4 regions of the Streptomyces sp. A18 genome follow, and region 1 is predicted to be linked to each of the others. Evidence: riboswitches for the same ligand, from Rfam matches in the RefSeq annotation. Region 1 holds a riboswitch; each other region holds the start of a gene.
What was found. Region 1 has a riboswitch for cyclic di-AMP ahead of AC5P1C_RS33395 (C40 family peptidase). Riboswitches for the same ligand answer to the same signal wherever they lie in the genome.
Positions count from the first base shown of each region.

Region 2: linked by a shared signal. The riboswitch ahead of AC5P1C_RS41895 (M23 family metallopeptidase) and the one ahead of AC5P1C_RS33395 (C40 family peptidase) in region 1 are both predicted to bind cyclic di-AMP.
Region 3: linked by a shared signal. The riboswitch ahead of AC5P1C_RS10410 (transglycosylase SLT domain-containing protein) and the one ahead of AC5P1C_RS33395 (C40 family peptidase) in region 1 are both predicted to bind cyclic di-AMP.
Region 4: linked by a shared signal. The riboswitch ahead of AC5P1C_RS16390 (C40 family peptidase) and the one ahead of AC5P1C_RS33395 (C40 family peptidase) in region 1 are both predicted to bind cyclic di-AMP.

Region 1 covers NZ_JBWLKL010000032.1:24,501-28,688, forward strand. The annotation lists gene AC5P1C_RS33380 (LysR family transcriptional regulator) at 1-754, opposite strand, end outside; gene AC5P1C_RS33385 (LysE family translocator) at 880-1,509, shown strand; gene AC5P1C_RS33390 (DUF6328 family protein) at 1,487-2,041, opposite strand; gene AC5P1C_RS33395 (C40 family peptidase) at 2,208-2,681, opposite strand; cyclic di-AMP (ydaO/yuaA leader) riboswitch at 2,685-2,848, opposite strand; gene AC5P1C_RS33400 (hypothetical protein) at 3,213-3,521, opposite strand; gene AC5P1C_RS33405 (ATP-dependent Clp protease proteolytic subunit) at 3,529-4,164, opposite strand.
Region 2 covers NZ_JBWLKL010000071.1:306-4,493, forward strand. The annotation lists gene AC5P1C_RS41890 (PP2C family protein-serine/threonine phosphatase) at 1-1,128, shown strand, start outside; cyclic di-AMP (ydaO/yuaA leader) riboswitch at 1,350-1,496, shown strand; gene AC5P1C_RS41895 (M23 family metallopeptidase) at 1,508-2,596, shown strand; gene AC5P1C_RS41900 (aldo/keto reductase) at 2,776-3,720, shown strand; gene AC5P1C_RS41905 (PrsW family intramembrane metalloprotease) at 3,717-4,188, opposite strand, start outside.
Region 3 covers NZ_JBWLKL010000005.1:52,163-56,350, forward strand. The annotation lists gene AC5P1C_RS10400 (hypothetical protein) at 137-328, shown strand; gene AC5P1C_RS10405 (inositol monophosphatase family protein) at 431-1,231, shown strand; cyclic di-AMP (ydaO/yuaA leader) riboswitch at 1,729-1,885, shown strand; gene AC5P1C_RS10410 (transglycosylase SLT domain-containing protein) at 1,888-2,652, shown strand; gene AC5P1C_RS10415 (non-ribosomal peptide synthetase) at 3,112-4,188, shown strand, end outside.
Region 4 covers NZ_JBWLKL010000008.1:244,583-248,770, forward strand. The annotation lists gene pcrA (DNA helicase PcrA) at 1-1,820, opposite strand, end outside; cyclic di-AMP (ydaO/yuaA leader) riboswitch at 2,063-2,219, shown strand; gene AC5P1C_RS16390 (C40 family peptidase) at 2,228-3,430, shown strand; gene AC5P1C_RS16395 (hypothetical protein) at 3,537-3,890, opposite strand.

The DNA of each region.
Region 1 (4,188 bases):
CCATCTCCGGTACGACGGCGACGCCGAGCCCGGCGCTGACCAGCGCGCACACCAGCGCGTAGCTCGGGGTCTCGACCAGGACGGAGGGCGCGGCCCCGGCCCGCACGAGCGCGGACTCCACGCCCTGCCGTGGCGGATGCGTCGGCGCCATGCTGATCAGCGGCTGACCGGCGAGCTCGGTCAGGGGCAGCCGCGACGAGGAGCTGCCGAGCGCGTGTCCGGGCGAGGTCACCAGGACCAGCTCCTCGACCAGGACGGGCTCCGCGGTCACGGACGCGGGCAGCGGCACCGGATCCTCCGGCTCGTACGTGTGCGTGAGGGCCAGGTCGACCTCGCCCGCCGCCACGGCCGCGACGCCGAGCGGCGGTTCATAGCCCCGTACCGTCAGATCGATGTCCGGATGGGCGCGGCGGAACGCGGTCAGCGCGGGCGGCACCAGATGGATCCCGGCGGTCGTGAAGGTCCCCACGCGCAGCCTGCCGCCGGACAGGCCCGCCAGCTGGGCCAGTTCGTGGCGGGCCTGCTCCATCTCGTCCAGGACCCGGCGCGCCCGCGCGAGGAGCAGCTCGCCCGCGCCCGTCAGCCGCGCCCCGCGATGGTGGCGGACCAGGAGCGCGGTGCCCGCCTCCCGTTCGAGCTTGGCCAGCTGCTGGGAGAGGGCGGGCACGGTGTAGCCGAGGCGCTCGGCCGCGCGGGTGATGGACCCGGCCTCGGAGACCGCCACCAGCGCGGCGAGCCGTGTCGGGTCGTACATGGTCTCTCCCGGTGCAGGAGCCGACGGGCGGGTCGTCCGACGGCATGGGGCTAAACGTCTGCTTAAGGCTGACCCAGGATATTCCACATACCTGCTGTAGGCAGAAGAACGGCAGGGTGGGGGCCATGGACGCAGAACTGGTCGCCTTCACCGGAGTCGCAGCGGGCATGGTCGCCATGCCGGGCGCCGACTTCGCCGTCGTGGTGCGCAACGCCCTCGCCTCCCGCCGCGCGGGGGTCGCCTGCGCGATCGGAGTCGCGGGCGGGCTCCTGGTGCACACGGCGCTCGCGGTGGCCGGGGTCGCGGCGGTCCTCGCGGCCGTTCCCACGCTGTTCCGGGCGCTGCAGATCCTGGGCGGCGGCTACGTGCTGTACCTCGGGTACCGCGCGTTGCGGTCGGCGGCGCGGCCGGTGGAGAGCTTCGGCGCGCCGGACGACGGGGAGCGGCCGGCCGCCGGGGGCAGCCTGCGCCAGGGCTTCCTCACCAACGCCCTCAACCCCAAGGCGCCCATCACCTTCCTCAGCGTGCTGCCACAGTTCGTGCCCGCGGGCACCCCGGCGATGCCCAGGACCCTGCTGCTCGCGTGCATCATCGTGGCGCTTGCCCTGGTGTGGTTCCCGGTCGTCGCGGTCCTGGTCGACCGGCTCGGACGCCGGCTGCGCGAGCCGCGTACGGCCCGTGCGATCGAGGGCGGCACAGGTGTCGCGCTCAGCGTCCTGGGCCTGGTGCTCCTCACCGAGGCCGTCCTGACCTGACGTCGTCCGACGCGTCGGTGTCCTGATCCCGGTCCTTGCCCGCGCCGCGCACCAGGACGGGAAGCAGGCCCCACAGGCCGGCGCACACCAGCGCCGTGCCCGCACTCGCGATGATCCCGGCGGTGCGGCTCACCGCCACGTCGACGACGAGCAGCACGGAACCGGCGAGCGCGAACACCAGGACCACCATGCCGATGCCGGCCAGCCGGGAGGACACCCGCACGATCCGCGGCTTGGAGTGCTGCCCGAACAGCGACCTGTGCACAGCGGCCGGCGCGGTGAACAGCGCGGCGGAGAGCACGGCCAGGAGCAGCGTGGTCACGTACGTGGCGCGCTGCACCGTATCGAGCGAGGGAAAGCGCTCGGTGAAGGCGAGCGTCAACAGGAACGCGAAGAGGATCTGCACCCCGGCCTGCGTGACGCGCAGCTCTTGGAGGATCTCGGAGAAATTGCGGTCGGCTCGTTCGAACGTGGTCTCGTTGCGGGCGTCGGAGTACTTGCCCGTGGAGTGGGAACCGTTGTTTTCGGACATGGCGCCCGAGTATCCGCGTCGACGTGCTCCACGCATGGCGGGCGCGCCGACCGCAGGGCCGGTCGAGCGGCGGCAGCAGCCGTACGGCCACCGCCACCGCCCTCCGACAGGTCTGTCCTCCGCGGTCAGTGATGGGCGGTCAGTGACGGCGGTCGGTGACGGGCGGTCAGCGCACCCGGCCGTACGAGACGTTCTTCGTCCAGATCTTCTCGAGGCGCACCACGGTGTTCGACTTGGGGGCGTGCCAGATGCGGCCCTTCCCGGCGTAGATGCCCACGTGGTAGATGTTCCGCCCGGAGCCGAAGAAGACCAGATCGCCGCGGGTGCGGTTCGACGCCGAGATGTGGCGGGTCTTGTTGTACTGCTGCGCGGCGGTGCGCGGGAGCTTCTTGCCCGCGCGCTTGAACGAGTAGAGCGTCAGACCCGAGCAGTCGAACCGGTTCGGCCCCGCCGCTCCGTAGCGGTACGGGGAGCCCTTCTTGGAAGCGGCGATCTTGAGCGCCTTCGTTCCGTGTGTCGCGGCCTCTGCTTCCGTCGTGAGCCCTGGGGCCACGAGCGTGCCGCCCACGAGGGCGAGCGTGAGGGCCGATGCGGAACCGGCCCTGGTGAGCAGCGACGGAACATGATTCAGCGCGGTCATGCGCAACCCTTCGTCAGCCGCCTGTGAAGGATGACCTGTCGGATTCGGGCTGACAAAGTTGCCCGGCCGCGGTGTGCGGCTTCACCCCAAGGGTCGGCGTCCGGACCTTCCGGACCGACCCGTCATGCCTGGGTCCTCCACTCCTGCCGATGCACCGATGTCGACCGGTCATCCGGGCGGCGGCAGGACTCGGCGTCCGCCCGGACCGCCCCGCCGCTGTGGCGGGGGCTTGTCGTCGGAAGGGATCTTGACCCGCCGAGGGCCCGAATTCCGAGCCGAAACGGCGTTTTATGAGGTTCCTCACGGCTGAACCGTTCGGGTGGACACGGTCGGATTCGGGGTCGGATCGAGGGACCCGACGATCGTTCGACCAGCACCGGAACGAGTAATTCCGGCCATCGCGTACACATCTGACGCAACTGAAGGCAGTCCAAAGAAGGAGGAATGTCTACGCCGAACGAGGTAGCCCGTTTGGTTCGTTTGAGATCCGCCCCGGACGGTGCGGAGTTGGGGAGCCGTGGTGATGGGCACTCAGGAAGCCGATGAGGGCGGCATGGTGACCCGTTCCGCGCGCCGCTCGCCGTCCAGCACACGCAGCGCACGGGCCAACGTCGGGGCGTGCACGGCGCTCTCGCCCCGCTGGTGCATGACCGCCAGCGCGTCCCGCAGGGCGGTCGCCTTGCCGACCAGGGCCTGGGCGGCACGCAGTCCGCCGTAGGTGTCCGAGGCGCGGGCCGGGTTGATCCGGCCCAGCAGATCGATCACTTCGAGGTACCGGTCGATCAACTCGCCCTCGGCGCGGGTGAGTGCGGGCAGCGGCGGAAGTTCGGGCGGCAGCATCGGCGGATCACCTCGCGTCCGGGGTGCGCGGGGACGACTTGCGGCTCGCGATGATCCCGTCCACCAGGCCGTATTCGACCGCCTCGGCGGCGGTGAGCATCTTGTCCCGCTCGATGTCGGCCGCGACGCGCTCGGGGCTCTGGCCCGTGTGTTGGGCGAGCAGCTTCTCCAGCTGCGCGCGCGTGCGCAGGAGTTCGTCGGCCTGGATCGCCAAGTCGGTCGCCTGGCCCTGGATCGGCTCGGCGACCGACGGCTGGTGGATCAGCACCCGGGCGCCGGGCAGCGCGAACCGCTTGCCGGGGGTGCCCGCCGCCAGCAGGACGGCGGCGGCCGACGCGGCCTGCCCCAGACAGGTCGTCTCGATGTCGCAGGAGACGAACTGGATCGTGTCGTAGATCGCGGTCATGGCGCTGAACGAGCCGCCGGGGGAGTTGATGTAGAGCGAGATGTCGCGGTCGGGCGCCAGGTATTCGAGGTGCATGAACTGCGCCATCACGTCGTTGGCCGAGGTGTCGTCGATCGGTGTGCCCAGGAAGACGATGCGCTCCTCGAGCAGCTTCGAGTACGGATCGAGGCTCCGCTGCCCCGTGCTGGTGCGCTCGGTGATCTCGGGCAGGACATAGCGGGCGAACGGTCGGTTCATGGCACGTCTCTCCTCGGTCGGGGG
Region 2 (4,188 bases), on a different contig from region 1:
GTCCGGCATGAGCGGGCGCTCGTGCGGGCCCTTCCCATGCTCCTGATCGTCGCCGGGGTGGTCTACGACCTCTCGACCCCGCCCGCGTTCACCGCCGCGCCCCTCTTCACCGCCGCCCCGCTCATCGCGGCCCCCTTCTACTCCTTGCTCAACACCTCCCTCATCGGCGCCTGCTCCTGCGCGGCCGTGCTCGCCCTGCACTTCAAGACCACCGTCGCCACCGACGTCGAAGCCGTCACCGAGCTGCTCACGGTGGCGACCGTCGCCGTGCTCGCCGTCGTCATCAACCGCGTCCAGCGCCGCAGCGACAAACAGCTCGCCTCCGCCCGCTCCATCTCCGAGGCCGCCCAGCGCGCCGTACTGCCGCAGCCGGATCCCCGGATCGGCGGGCTCGATGTCGCGGCGCGGTACGAGGCCGCGGACGCCGACGCCTTCATCGGGGGTGACCTGTACGCCGTGCAGGACACCCCGCACGGCGTGCGCGTCATCGTCGGCGACGTACGAGGCAAGGGCATGGGCGCGGTGGCGGCCGTGGCCGTCGTCATCGGGGCGTTCCGGGAGGCCGCCGAGCAGGAGGCCACGCTGGAGGCGGTGGCCCAGCGTCTTGAGCGTGCCCTCGCGCGTGAGGGCACCCGGCGTGACGGGCTCGACGCCTTCGAAGGGTTCACCACCGCCGTCCTCGCGGAGATCCCGCACGGCGACGGTCGCGTACGCCTCGTCAACCGCGGGCACCCGGGCCCGCTGCTCCTGCGCGGCGACGGACGGTTGTGCGCCCTGTCCGCCAAAGAGCCCGCGCTGCCGCTCGGGATGGGGGACCTGGGCGTGTGGCCGGACCGTGCGGACGAGACGGAGTTCCCGCCGGGGTCGATGCTGCTGCTCTACACCGACGGGCTCTCCGAGGCGCGTGACGGCCGCGGCGAGTTCTACGACCCGGCGGCCCGGCTCGGCGGCCGCAGCTTCCCCGGCCCCAACGGCCCGGACGCGCTCCTTGCCACGCTCACCGAAGAGGTGCGGCGCCACACCGGGGGCGGGACGACCGACGACATGGCGCTGCTCGCCGTGCGGCGGCCGCTCGCGACGGGCGACGCGGGGAACGGTGGGGGCGTCGATGTCACCGGCCGTGACTGAAGGACACCACTCCGCATAACAACTGACGTACTGTCAAGGAAGTGTGAAGCTCCGGTGTGTGAAGAAGTGGCGTCAACTCGCCCCGTTCCAGACCGGCGTGTCCCGTTAAGTACGGGCCAGAGGCGTTAACGATCAGCCGGAACGGCTTGGAATACGGCCCCGCTGTCTATTAACGTTCGATAACGCAGCGCGGTCGTCCCAGCCGTCACTCGAGTCGGCTCCGCGCGCACGCGCCTAATCCCGAAAGGGAGCCGGGGAACCACTAATTGGGGTGAATCGGGCATCCGTGCATTCGTGCCGGTTGTTCGTAGGAGACCTTCCTGCTCCGAACCCGTCAGCTAACCCGGTAGGCGAGAAGGAAGGAAAGGAGTGCGCCCCAGTGGCGTCCAATCGCCCTGCCCCCCAAGGCGCGTACGTACCGAAGGACAACGATTTCGGTGGGTACGAAGATGAGTCTTCCTGGGAGGAATGGAATCCCACCGAGGAGTCCATCCGTCCCGTCCGCGGCAGGCACCGCGTCCACAAGCGGGGCGGCGGCGGGCTCGCCCGCAGCTCCACCGTTCTCGGCGTAGGCGTCATCGCCGCCGTCGGCGCGGGCGGCATCGCCACCGCGCAGGGCGGCAAGCCCCCGGTGGCCATCGAGATGCCGGACCTGTCGGCCGTCACGGACTCGCTGCCGGAGGCCAAGTCGCTTCCGGGCGTGGGGTCCTTGATATCCGACGACTCCTCCGACGCCGGCTCCGCCGACAACGGAGTGACGGTCGCCGCCGCGCCGCTGAGCGCCGCCGGGGTCAGCACCACCGACGCCGAGCAGGGCACCACGGACGCGGGCGAGGCACTGCGGGCCCGCATCATGGAGCAGGCAGAGAACCAGCAGGACCAGGCGGACGACGCGGTCCAGAAGGCGGCCGAAGAAGCCGCCGTCAAGCAGGCCGCCGAACAGGCCGCCGCCAAGCAGACCGCGGCCGAGAAGAAGATCGCCGCCGAGAAGGCAGCCGCGAAGAAGAAGGCCGAGGCCAAGGCCAAGGCCAAGGCCGAGGCGGAGCGCCTGGCCAAGCTCGCGAAGAGCTACACCCTCCCCGTCGCCTCGTACACGCTCACCGGCACCTTCGGTCAGCCCGGCTCCATGTGGTCCTCCGGCTACCACACCGGCCTGGACTTCGCGGCGCCGACGGGCACGCCCATCAAGGCCGTCCACTCCGGCACCATCAAGGAGGCCGGCTGGGCGGGGGCGTACGGCTACCGCACGATCCTGGAGCTCGACGACGGCACCGAGGTGTGGTTCTGCCACCAGTCCTCGATGAACGTCAGCGCGGGCCAGAAGGTCACCACGGGCGAGACCATCGGCCGCGTCGGCGCGACCGGCAACGTCACCGGCGCCCACCTCCACATGGAGGTCCACCCGGGCGGCGATTCCACCGGGGTCGACCCGGCGGCGTGGCTGCGTGGCAAGGGCCAGTCGCTCTGAGGATCTGAGGGTCTTCAGACAGCCCCAGTAACCCCGGCGGTCCTGGCGACAACCCCCCGACGTCAGGGCTGCCGGTTCGGCGTGCCTGGTCGGCGTGTCTGGTCGGCGTGCTGTTCACGGACTGGAATCGCCGTCCCGTTGTACGGAATTCCGCGGTCCGCAAGGGCGTTGAGCCCCGTATGACTTCTCTCCGTACCCTTGGCTCGTCCGACCTCGAGGTCTTCCCGCTCGCACTCGGCGGCAACGTCTTCGGCTGGACGGCCGACGAGGCGCAGTCCTTCACCGTGCTCGACGCCTACACCGCCGCCGGCGGCAACTTCATCGACACCGCCGACGTCTACTCGGCCTGGGTGCCCGGCAACAAGGGCGGCGAGTCCGAGACGGTCATCGGCAACTGGCTCGCCGCGCGCGGCAACCGCTCCGACGTCGTGCTCGCCACCAAGGTCGGCTCCCACCCCGACCACAAGGGCCTGTCCGCGAACACCATCAAGTCCGGTGCCGAGGAGTCGCTGCGCCGTCTGCGCACCGACTACATCGACCTCTACTACACGCACTTCGACGACCCGGCCGTCCCGGTCGAGGAGATCATCGGCGCGCTCGACGAGCTGGTCACGTCCGGCAAGGTCCGCGCCATCGCCGCGTCGAACCTGACCGCCGAGCGGCTCCAGGAGTCCCTGGACTTCTCCGACCGCGAGGGCCTCGCGCGCTACTCGGTCCTCCAGCCGCACTACAACCTCGTCTCGCGCGACACGTACGAGGGCACGCTGGAGCAGGTCGCCTCGCGCTCGGGCCTGGCCGCCGTCCCGTACTACGCGCTCGCCTCCGGCTTCCTCACCGGAAAGTACCGCCCCGGCGCGCGGGTCGACAGCGCACGGGCGCAGGGCGCGGGCAAGCACCTGGAGACCGACCGCGGCCTGCGGGTGCTCGCCGCACTCGACGAGGTCGCCAAGGCGCGCGGCGCCGAGGCGGCGACCGTGGCCCTCGCGTGGCTCGCGGCGCAGCCGACGGTGGCGGCGCCGATCGCGTCGGCCCGTACGGTCGAGCAGCTGCCGGCGCTGCTCGCGGTGGGGGAGTTCGAGCTGACGGAGGCCGAGGTGTCGGCGCTGACCAAGGCTTCCGCCTAGCCGCGGTAGGGGTTGTACGCGGGGTAGGGCATCGCCGGTCGGGCGTACGGATATCCGTACGGCTGAGGCTGAGGCTGCTGGTATGGGTGGGGCTGCGGGTATCCGTACGGCAGGGGCACAGCCGCGACCACGGGAGCCGTCGCGCGTGCCGCGTACGCGAGTGCGGGCCGTGCCGCTTCGCGGCGCTCCCACAGCAAGTGCAGCAACTCCCGCTCCCGCAGGACGAAGTCGGCGCCCGCGCGGCCCTTGCGCCCGCGGTGCCGCAGGAGCGCGAGGGACGTCGCGTACGTCTCGTACTCCGCGACCGCGCGCGCCGCGGCCTTGCCCTGGGTGTACGAGGCGTAGTCGCGGGCCAGCGTACGGGCGCGCATCGTGCCGAGCGCGTACGGCTCGGGTGCGGTGAGCCAGCCCGCGAGCGCGTACGCGGGCAGTTCGGTCTGCACGATGCGCAGGCCGCGCTGTCTGAGC
Region 3 (4,188 bases), on a different contig from region 1:
AATTCGCCCGTTAGCGGAGTGCCGGCGTAGCGATGCTGACGACTGGCCGCCGTCCTTGTCCGGATCATCACGGCACCGCACTGTCCCTGGAACCCGCGCGAGGGGTAGCCAGTGCCCCAACGGATAGGGTCGAGGCATGTCGTCCGACCTCCCCCAGACTCTGGCCATGGCGTTCCTGGAATCCCAGGAGATAACCACGACGGACTGCCGCCGATGCGGCACCGAGGTGTCGGGCGTCAACGGCCGCTACGCCTGCGGGGTGTGCGGGTGGGTCAACAACTGGACTGAGGGCCACAACGAACTGCCCAGCGGCGACAACCACTCATAGCGCTGCGCCACAGCGGTCGAGCGGGACGATGAGTGCGGAGACCCGGCACCTGTCGGCTGGCTCAGCGCACGGAGCGGGCATTGCCCCGATACTCTGCACCGCATGATCAACTCGAGTCCGGGGCTTGACGATACCGAGGTCGCGATAGCCGCGGCGCTCGCCGGCGCGCAGGCCGTGCACACCAGGTACGGGCAGCGGCACACCCGCATCGACAAGGGTGCCGGGGACTTCGCCACTGACGCCGATGTGGCTGCCGAGGAGGCGATCCTCGGCGTCATCCGTGCGGCGCGGCCCGAGGACGCGGTGCACGGCGAGGAGGGCGGGCAGCGAGGTGCGGCTGACGCGGCCCGCCAGTGGCTCGTGGACCCCTTGTGCGGCACGCTCAACTACGCCGTCGGCAACATGCTGGTGGCCGTCAACGTGGCCCTGCGCCATGGCCCGGCCGCGGTGGCCGATCCGTTCAGCGGCGAGGTCTTCTTCACCGACGGTGCGACCGGTTGGGTTCGGCGCGACGGGAGCGACACGTTGCTGGCGCCGACGGCCGGCACCCAGCTGGTCGACGTGAACCTTGATCCGCCTTTTCCGAGCGCGCCGGGATTCCGGGCCGTGAACCTGCTCGCCCACCCTGATTTCGTCGAACGGTTCCGGCCGCGGGTGGTGTCCACGTCGCTGGCGCTGGCCTGGGTCGCCGCCGGCAAGCGCGCCGCGTACGTCACCGACGGCGGTGACCTGACCGCCAGCCTGCACTTCGCCGCCGGCATCGCCCTGTGCCGGGCCGTCGGCTGCGTCGTCTCCGGAGTCGACGGCGCTCCGATCGGACACGCAGGCCGCGGGCTCGTGGCGGCTGCGGACGCCGAGACTCACGGGATGCTGTTGTCGATGATCCAGGGTCGGCGCGGCTAGTCGGCGCAGATAGCGGTGCAACCTGGTTGGGATCAGCCCCTGACCGGGGCGTTCTCACCGGGATCGACCCAACGCAGCCAGTGCTGGAGCAACGCTCGCCCATCGTGATGCGTCGACACCACCCAGTGTCCGTCTTCTGACGAAACCAACCTTCTTCGCATCATTGATGGCTTATATAAATTGCTGTCTGTATTGCGGGATACTCATGCGGAATAGCGCGCTCTGGCAGGCCGTCGATCCGCATTCCACCCGCACTCCAATCCGTGAAATGGGTCACAGGGGCAACGAGTGCGGCTCCGGGAGTCGCCGAGCGTACTTCCGTTCCACGCAAAGAAAGTTGGGCTTTTCGATCAAAGGGTGCGAGAGCTTTCGATCACCACGGACAAGAGGTGCGCATTCCCTATGTGAATTCTGGTCTTGTTTCGGCCGCACTTTCTCGCCTAACGTCACCGTCAATCCGGATGGAACGCCGAATCCTGCCGCTGTCCGGAATCCCTTCCACTCACACACTCACGCACGGCAGGAGCGGGGGACCCAGGTAAGCCGCCGATCCGGAATCCGGAACGGCTCGGGGTGAAGTCGCATTCACAGTGTGGCCGGACATCTCCCGTCCGAACCCGACAGCTCACCTCGTAGGCGACGGAGAGGAATTCGTCATGCCTGCAAAGGGTAAGCACCGCCGCCCCAAGTCCAGCTCCCTCACCCGGGGCATCGCCGCCGCAAGCACCGGCGGGGCCGTGCTCGCACTCCCGATGCTCGGCGCTACCGCCGCCAGTGCGGCGCAGCCTGCCGCAGCCGCCAAGCCCGCCGCCGCCCCGAAGACCTACGTCGTCACCGCGGGCGACTCCCTCTCCAAGATCGCCCGAGAGCACTCGCTGAGCGGCGGCTGGAAGAAGCTGTACGAGGACAACCGCAGCGCTCTCGGCGACGACCCGCGGCTGATCCACCCCGGTCTCAAGCTCACCCTCGGTAAGAAGGCCCCGGCCCAGGCCGCGGAGAAGTCGGACGCCTCCAGGACGTCCGCCGAGCGGGCGGACCGCTCCGAGCGCGGGAACGCGGCGGCCGCCGAGCCCGCCGCCGCCCCGGCGAAGAAGACGTACACCAATGACCTCGACGGCTGGATCAAGGAGTCGCTCGACATCATGGCCCAGCGTGGCATCCCCGGCTCGTACGAGGGCATCCACCGCAACATCATGCGCGAGTCCTCCGGCAACCCGCTTGCCACCAACAACTGGGACTCCAACGCTGCCGCCGGTACCCCGTCCAAGGGTCTGCTGCAGGTCATCGGCCCCACGTTCGACGCCTACCACGTGCCCGGCACGTCGTTGGACAGCTTCGACCCCATCGCCAATATCACGGCCGCCTGCAATTACGCGGCGGACCGGTACGGGTCGATCGACAACGTGAACGGCCCGTACTAAACCGCATTCAGTACCCTCCGCTGTAAGCCCCGGCACGCCATGTGTCCGGGGCTTCGGCCTTTTCTGGGACGAATTCCTCGCGTGCAAATCAGTACCGAACTCGTCAGCAACGGGACAGAGTATTGAGGTGCCGTCATATAGCCCCTGAGGGCGGGCAGTTCGCGAGGCCCCGGATCTCGGGGAGTTGTCGGAAGCCGCCTGCCGTGTATGTCGCGACCGCGGGGACGTCCCGCACCCCGGATTCCGTCCGGTGCCGACGGGACAGCGCACGCTTCGCCGTGCGTGCAACAACCGGAACTTGACTCCAACTTGAGGCGGGCTGCCGAGCAGGCGGAGAAATCGGTCCGTAGGGTGCGCTGTCCGGCATCGTCGGTGGATGTCCCCACCGCCGGTCCCGGCTGCAGTCCTGCGCAGGGGGCGTCTCGCTTTTGCCCCCACTAGATGGGAGTGCGGTTCTCCGTGGCTACCTCTCTGAACGAACTCGGCCGCTTCGCCTCGTCGCACTGGTCCGGCTCGGATGAGCCGGGAGACCCCCGGTCCGTTGGTGACTCGGTGGAGTTTCACCTCGACCGCGACCTCCTGCGCATGGTCGAGGAGTTGGCCGACGAGCGTGACACCACGGCGACTTTGGTGCTGCAGGCGGCGTTCACGGTCCTGCTGCACCGCCTCGGCGTGCCGTCAGTGATTCCGGCGGGCGACGAGTCGTCGTTCGCCGCGCTGGTGACGCGTATGCGGGATCGGGTCGCGAGCCCGATGCCCTCTGAGGACTCCCACTCCGGGCTCGGCCCTCTGTCTGTCGCCCCCGGAGAAGCCCTCGGAGAAGGGCTGGTCGGCACAATCCGGTACGACGGTGACATGTACGGCCGGGCGGCTGCTGAGTCGCTCGCGGAGCGGTTCGTGCAGATCATTCGCCAGGTGGTGGCGGATCCCGGCCTGCGGAGCGGAGCGGCCGGGGTGTCGCCGGCGCCAGTTGGTCGGCGCGAGATCGAGATGTGGGAGCGTCGGTACCCGGGTTTCGCTGAGGTGTGGCCACTGACGGCGCTGCAAGAGGGGCTGCTCTTCCACACGCTCCTCGACGACGCGTCGCAGGGGACCTACCAGATGCAGTTCGTCATCGCGCTGCGCGGACCGGTGGCGGCCAAGCGCATGCGGGCGGCAGGGCAGGCACTGCTCGACCGGTACGCGAATCTGCGGACGGCATTCGTGCCGGGATCCGGCGGGGAATCGGTGCAGGTGGTCGTCGACGGGGTGGAGCTGCCGTGGCGTGAGGTGGACCTGGCGGCCGTAGGGACGCAGACGGAGATCGCCGCGGGCGCGGCTGTGCCGGGTCCGGCGGTCGCCGCCTTCCTCGCACAGGACTTGCGCAGCCACTTCGATGTGACGGAGCCGCCGTTGCTGCGAATGGCGCTGGTGAAGGTGGGCGCCGAGCGCTTCGAGTTGGCACTGACGGCACATCATCTGCTGTTCGACGGTGGATCGCTGCCGCTCCTTGTGCAGGATCTTCTCCACCTCTACGCGGCTGCCGGGGACGCTTCC
Region 4 (4,188 bases), on a different contig from region 1:
GCGCCCTCGCCCTCGCCCTCGGAAGCTGCCTCACCGCTGTCCGACTCGAACTCCAGGGCTACTGCGGCGAGTTCCTGGAGGTTCTCGATACGCGTCTCGTCCTGCGGGTCGGTCGAGGACTGCAACTCGGCGAGGTACCCGGTCCGTTCGAGCACGGCCTCCAGGACCACGGCGGGACCCGCGCCGGACTCGACGATGGTCCGCAGCTCCTCCATCAGCACGTTGAACCGCTTGACCGCGTTCGCCGAGCGGGCCGCCATTCCGTACGCCTCGTCGACACGCTTCAGCGCCTGCGGGAACGAGATCTTCTCGCGCTGCGAGAGGGCGTCGATCATCGCCTCCGCGCGGTCACCGATGCCCCTCTTGGGTACGTTCAGAATGCGCCGCAGCGGGACGGAGTCCTCCGGGTTGGCGAGCACGCGCAGATACGCGAGGACGTCCCGGACCTCCTTGCGCTCGTAGAAGCGGACGCCGCCGACGACCTTGTAGGGCAGGCCGACGCGGATGAAGATCTCTTCGAAGACACGGGACTGCGCGTTCGTCCGGTAGAAGATCGCGACGTCGCCCGCCTTCGCGTCGCCCGCGTCGGTGAGCCGGTCGATCTCGTCGGCGACGAACTGCGCCTCGTCGTGCTCGGTGTCGGCGACATAGCCGGTGATGCCCGCGCCCGCGCCCGCGTTGGTCCACAGGTTCTTGGGGCGGCGGCTTTCGTTGCGCTCGATGACGGCGTTGGCCGCGGTCAGGATCGTTTGCGTGGAGCGGTAGTTCTGCTCGAGGAGGATCGTCGTCGCGTTCGGGTAGTCCTCCTCGAACTGGAGGATGTTGCGGATCGTGGCGCCGCGGAAGGCGTAGATCGACTGGTCCGCGTCACCCACGACGCACAGCTCGGCCGGGTCGTCACCCTCGCCCCCGGAGGGGCCCACCAGCTCGCGCACCAGGGCGTACTGCGCGTGGTTGGTGTCCTGGTACTCGTCGACCATCACGTGCCGGAAGCGGCGGCGGTAGTGCGCGGCGACGTCCGGGAAGGCGCGGAGCATGTTGACCGTCGTCATGATCAGGTCGTCGAAGTCGAGGGCGTTCGCCTCGCGCAGCCGCGACTGGTACATCGCGTACGCCTGGGCGAGCGTCTTCTCGAAGCCGTCGGCGGCCTGGCCGGCGAAGGTCTCCTCGTCGATCAGCTCGTTCTTCAGGTTCGAGATCTTGGCGCTGAAGGACTTCGGCGGGAACTTCTTCGGGTCGATGTCCAGATCGCGGCAGACCAGCGCCATCAGGCGCTTGGAGTCGGCGGCGTCGTAGATCGAGAAGGAGGAGGTGAAGCCGATCGTCTTCGACTCGCGGCGCAGTATCCGCACGCACGCACTGTGGAACGTCGACACCCACATCGCGTTGGCCCGCGGACCGACGAGCTGCTCGACGCGCTCCTTCATCTCGCCCGCGGCCTTGTTCGTGAACGTGATCGCCAGGATCTGCCCCGGGTGCACGTGCCGCTCGGCCAGGAGATACGCGATGCGGTGCGTCAGGACCCGGGTCTTTCCGGAGCCCGCGCCGGCGACGATGAGCAGCGGGGAACCCGCGTGCACGACGGCCGCGCGCTGGTTCTCGTTCAGCCCGTCGAGGAGGGCCGCCGGGTCGATCACGGGGCGCGGGGCCCCGCCGCGGTAGTGCGCGTCCCTGGGCACGGGCGCGTCGAACTTCCCGTCGAACAGATCATCCGGAACGGACTCCGGAGCACTGTCCTCGGGCGGCGGCGGGTGCTCTTCCTCCGAAGCCCGCGAGGGCTTGAGGTCCGCCAGGAAGCTGTCATCAAAGAGGCTGCTCATCGCCTCCCGAGTCTAGGCGGCCCCACTGACAACCCGCCCCGGGTTCCGACCACTCTCCTCGCCTACGCCCCGCCCGCGGACGGTCACACTCCGCCACGGCACGGCGTGCCCGCGTCAAGAGCTTCGCAAAGTAACGAAAATGTATCGGGCATATCGAACATCAACCTTCACACGGGCCACACGAGTTGGCTAGCGTGCTCCGCGGGCTGCTCGTACTCCCACCGGCGAACCCCGCCGGGAACGGGCGGCCTCCGCCGAGTTCGATCTCCTCGGAGCCGGGGACCCACGATGAACTTGGGGTGAATCGGTCCCGTACGAAGTACGGGACCGTAGGGCAACCTTCCGGAACCACCCGCCCGAACCCGACAGCTAACCCGGTAGGCGGTCTACGGAAGGAGTCGCCTCCCTTGGCGTCGCACCGCAAGCCGCGGACCCGCATTGCCGGCCTACGCACCGCCCCCGCCCTCGGCATCACGACGGCGGCCCTCACCTCCGTGGCCCTGCTGTCACAGAGCGCGCAGGCCGCACCCTCCGCGCCGCAGAAGCCCAGCCTCGAAGAGGTGCAGAAGAAGGTCGACGACCTCTACCACCAGGCGGGCGTGGCCACACAGAAGTACAACTCGGCCAAGGAGCGCACCGACAAGCAGCGCAAGAAGGTCGACACCCTCCTCGACGACGTGGCCAAGCGCACCGACAAGCTGAACGAGGCCCGCCAGGAGCTGGGCACGTTCGCCGCGGCCCAGTACCGCACCGGCGGAGTCTCCGAGACCGCCACGATGATGCTCGCCGACGACCCGCAGGGGTACTTCGACCAGAACCACCTGTCGGACCGGCTGACCGCGCGCCAGAAGAAGGCGGTCGACGAGTACCAGACGCAGCAGGCATCGGCGACGAAGCAGCGCACGAAGGCCGCCAAGAGCCTGGAGACGCTGAGCGACTCGCGGGACGAGCTCAGGACGAGCAAGCAGACCGTCCAGAAGAAGCTGGGCCAGGCGCGCACGATGCTCTCGGAGCTCACGGCCGAGGAGAAGGCGCGGCTCGCGGCGATCGAGAAGAAGAAGGAAGAAGAGGCCAAGCGCAAGGCCGCCGAGCTGGCCCGCAAGCAGGAGGCCGAGGCGGAGGCCAAGCGCAAGGCGGCGGAAGAGGCCGCGGCGAAGGAGCGTGAGAAGAACAAGGAGACCCCGGACTCCGGCTCCGGTTCTGACACCGGCTCCGGCACTGGTTCGGGCTCCGGCTCCGGTGACACGGACAGCGGGTACGCGACGAAGGCAGCGAAGGTCATCGACTTCGCCGAGGCACAGATCGGCAAGCCGTACGTATGGGGCGCCACCGGCCCGGACTCCTACGACTGCTCCGGGCTCACCCAGGACGCGTGGAAGGCCGCGGGGATCTCCCTGCCGCGTACGACGTGGGACCAGGTGAAGGTCGGCACGACCGTGAAGACCGCCGATGCCAAGCCAGGTGACCTGGTCTTCTTCTACGACGACATCAGCCACGTAGGGATCTACATCGGCGACGGCAAGATGATCCACGCCCCGAAGCCGGGCACGAACGTCCGCGTCGAATCGATCTACTACATGCCGATCCACAGCGTCGTGCGGCCCGCGTAACCACCTCACCCGTAAGCGCCCTACGAGAAAACGGCCCTCCACGTGCGCGTGGAGGGCCGTTTTCTGCGGGCAAGTCTTCTACAGCGTCTTCTGCGGGCAGGCGGGATCAGGTCCAGAGCACCGCGATGAAGATGTTCACGACGGTCAGCAGCCCGACGGCGCCGAACATCCCTTTGTCCACCTTCTCCTCGTCCCGTTTCACGTAGACCAGGGCGAGGATCACGATCAGCACCGCCATCTTGATGCCGATCTTGAGGTTGTTGACCGGGTTGTCGTCCGCCTGGTTGAGACCCACCAGGATCACACCGGTGACGAGCATCGTCAGCGCGCCGTGCAGCATCGCGGGGTTGAAGCGGGCCGTGCCCTGGCCCATCTGCTTCATCTGGGTGAGGAAGCCGCCCAGGAGCGAGGCGATGCCGATGATGTGCAGGCCGACGAAGAGGTGGGTGAGAACGTCCATGGTTCCGGAGCCTAGCCGGGGCCTTATCACCGCTCCGTGGCCAGGTGGGCCACAAGCGCCGCATCGGTCACGCGCGTACGCGAAGGGCGCACGGTCCGGCGGATCGCCCAGTCACATACAGCTGCCGTCCGGAACACTTCCGCCAGTTGCGCACAATCCGTCACCAAGCCGTGACGGCCAGGTTTAGCGTCCTTCGTCAGGTGACCGGCTCCCCACCGCCGCTCGGACCAGGGGCGGCAGTCGGACACCACCGCCGAGAATCCGGTGGCGGTCCGCTCCCCCTGTGCGGGCCGCCGCC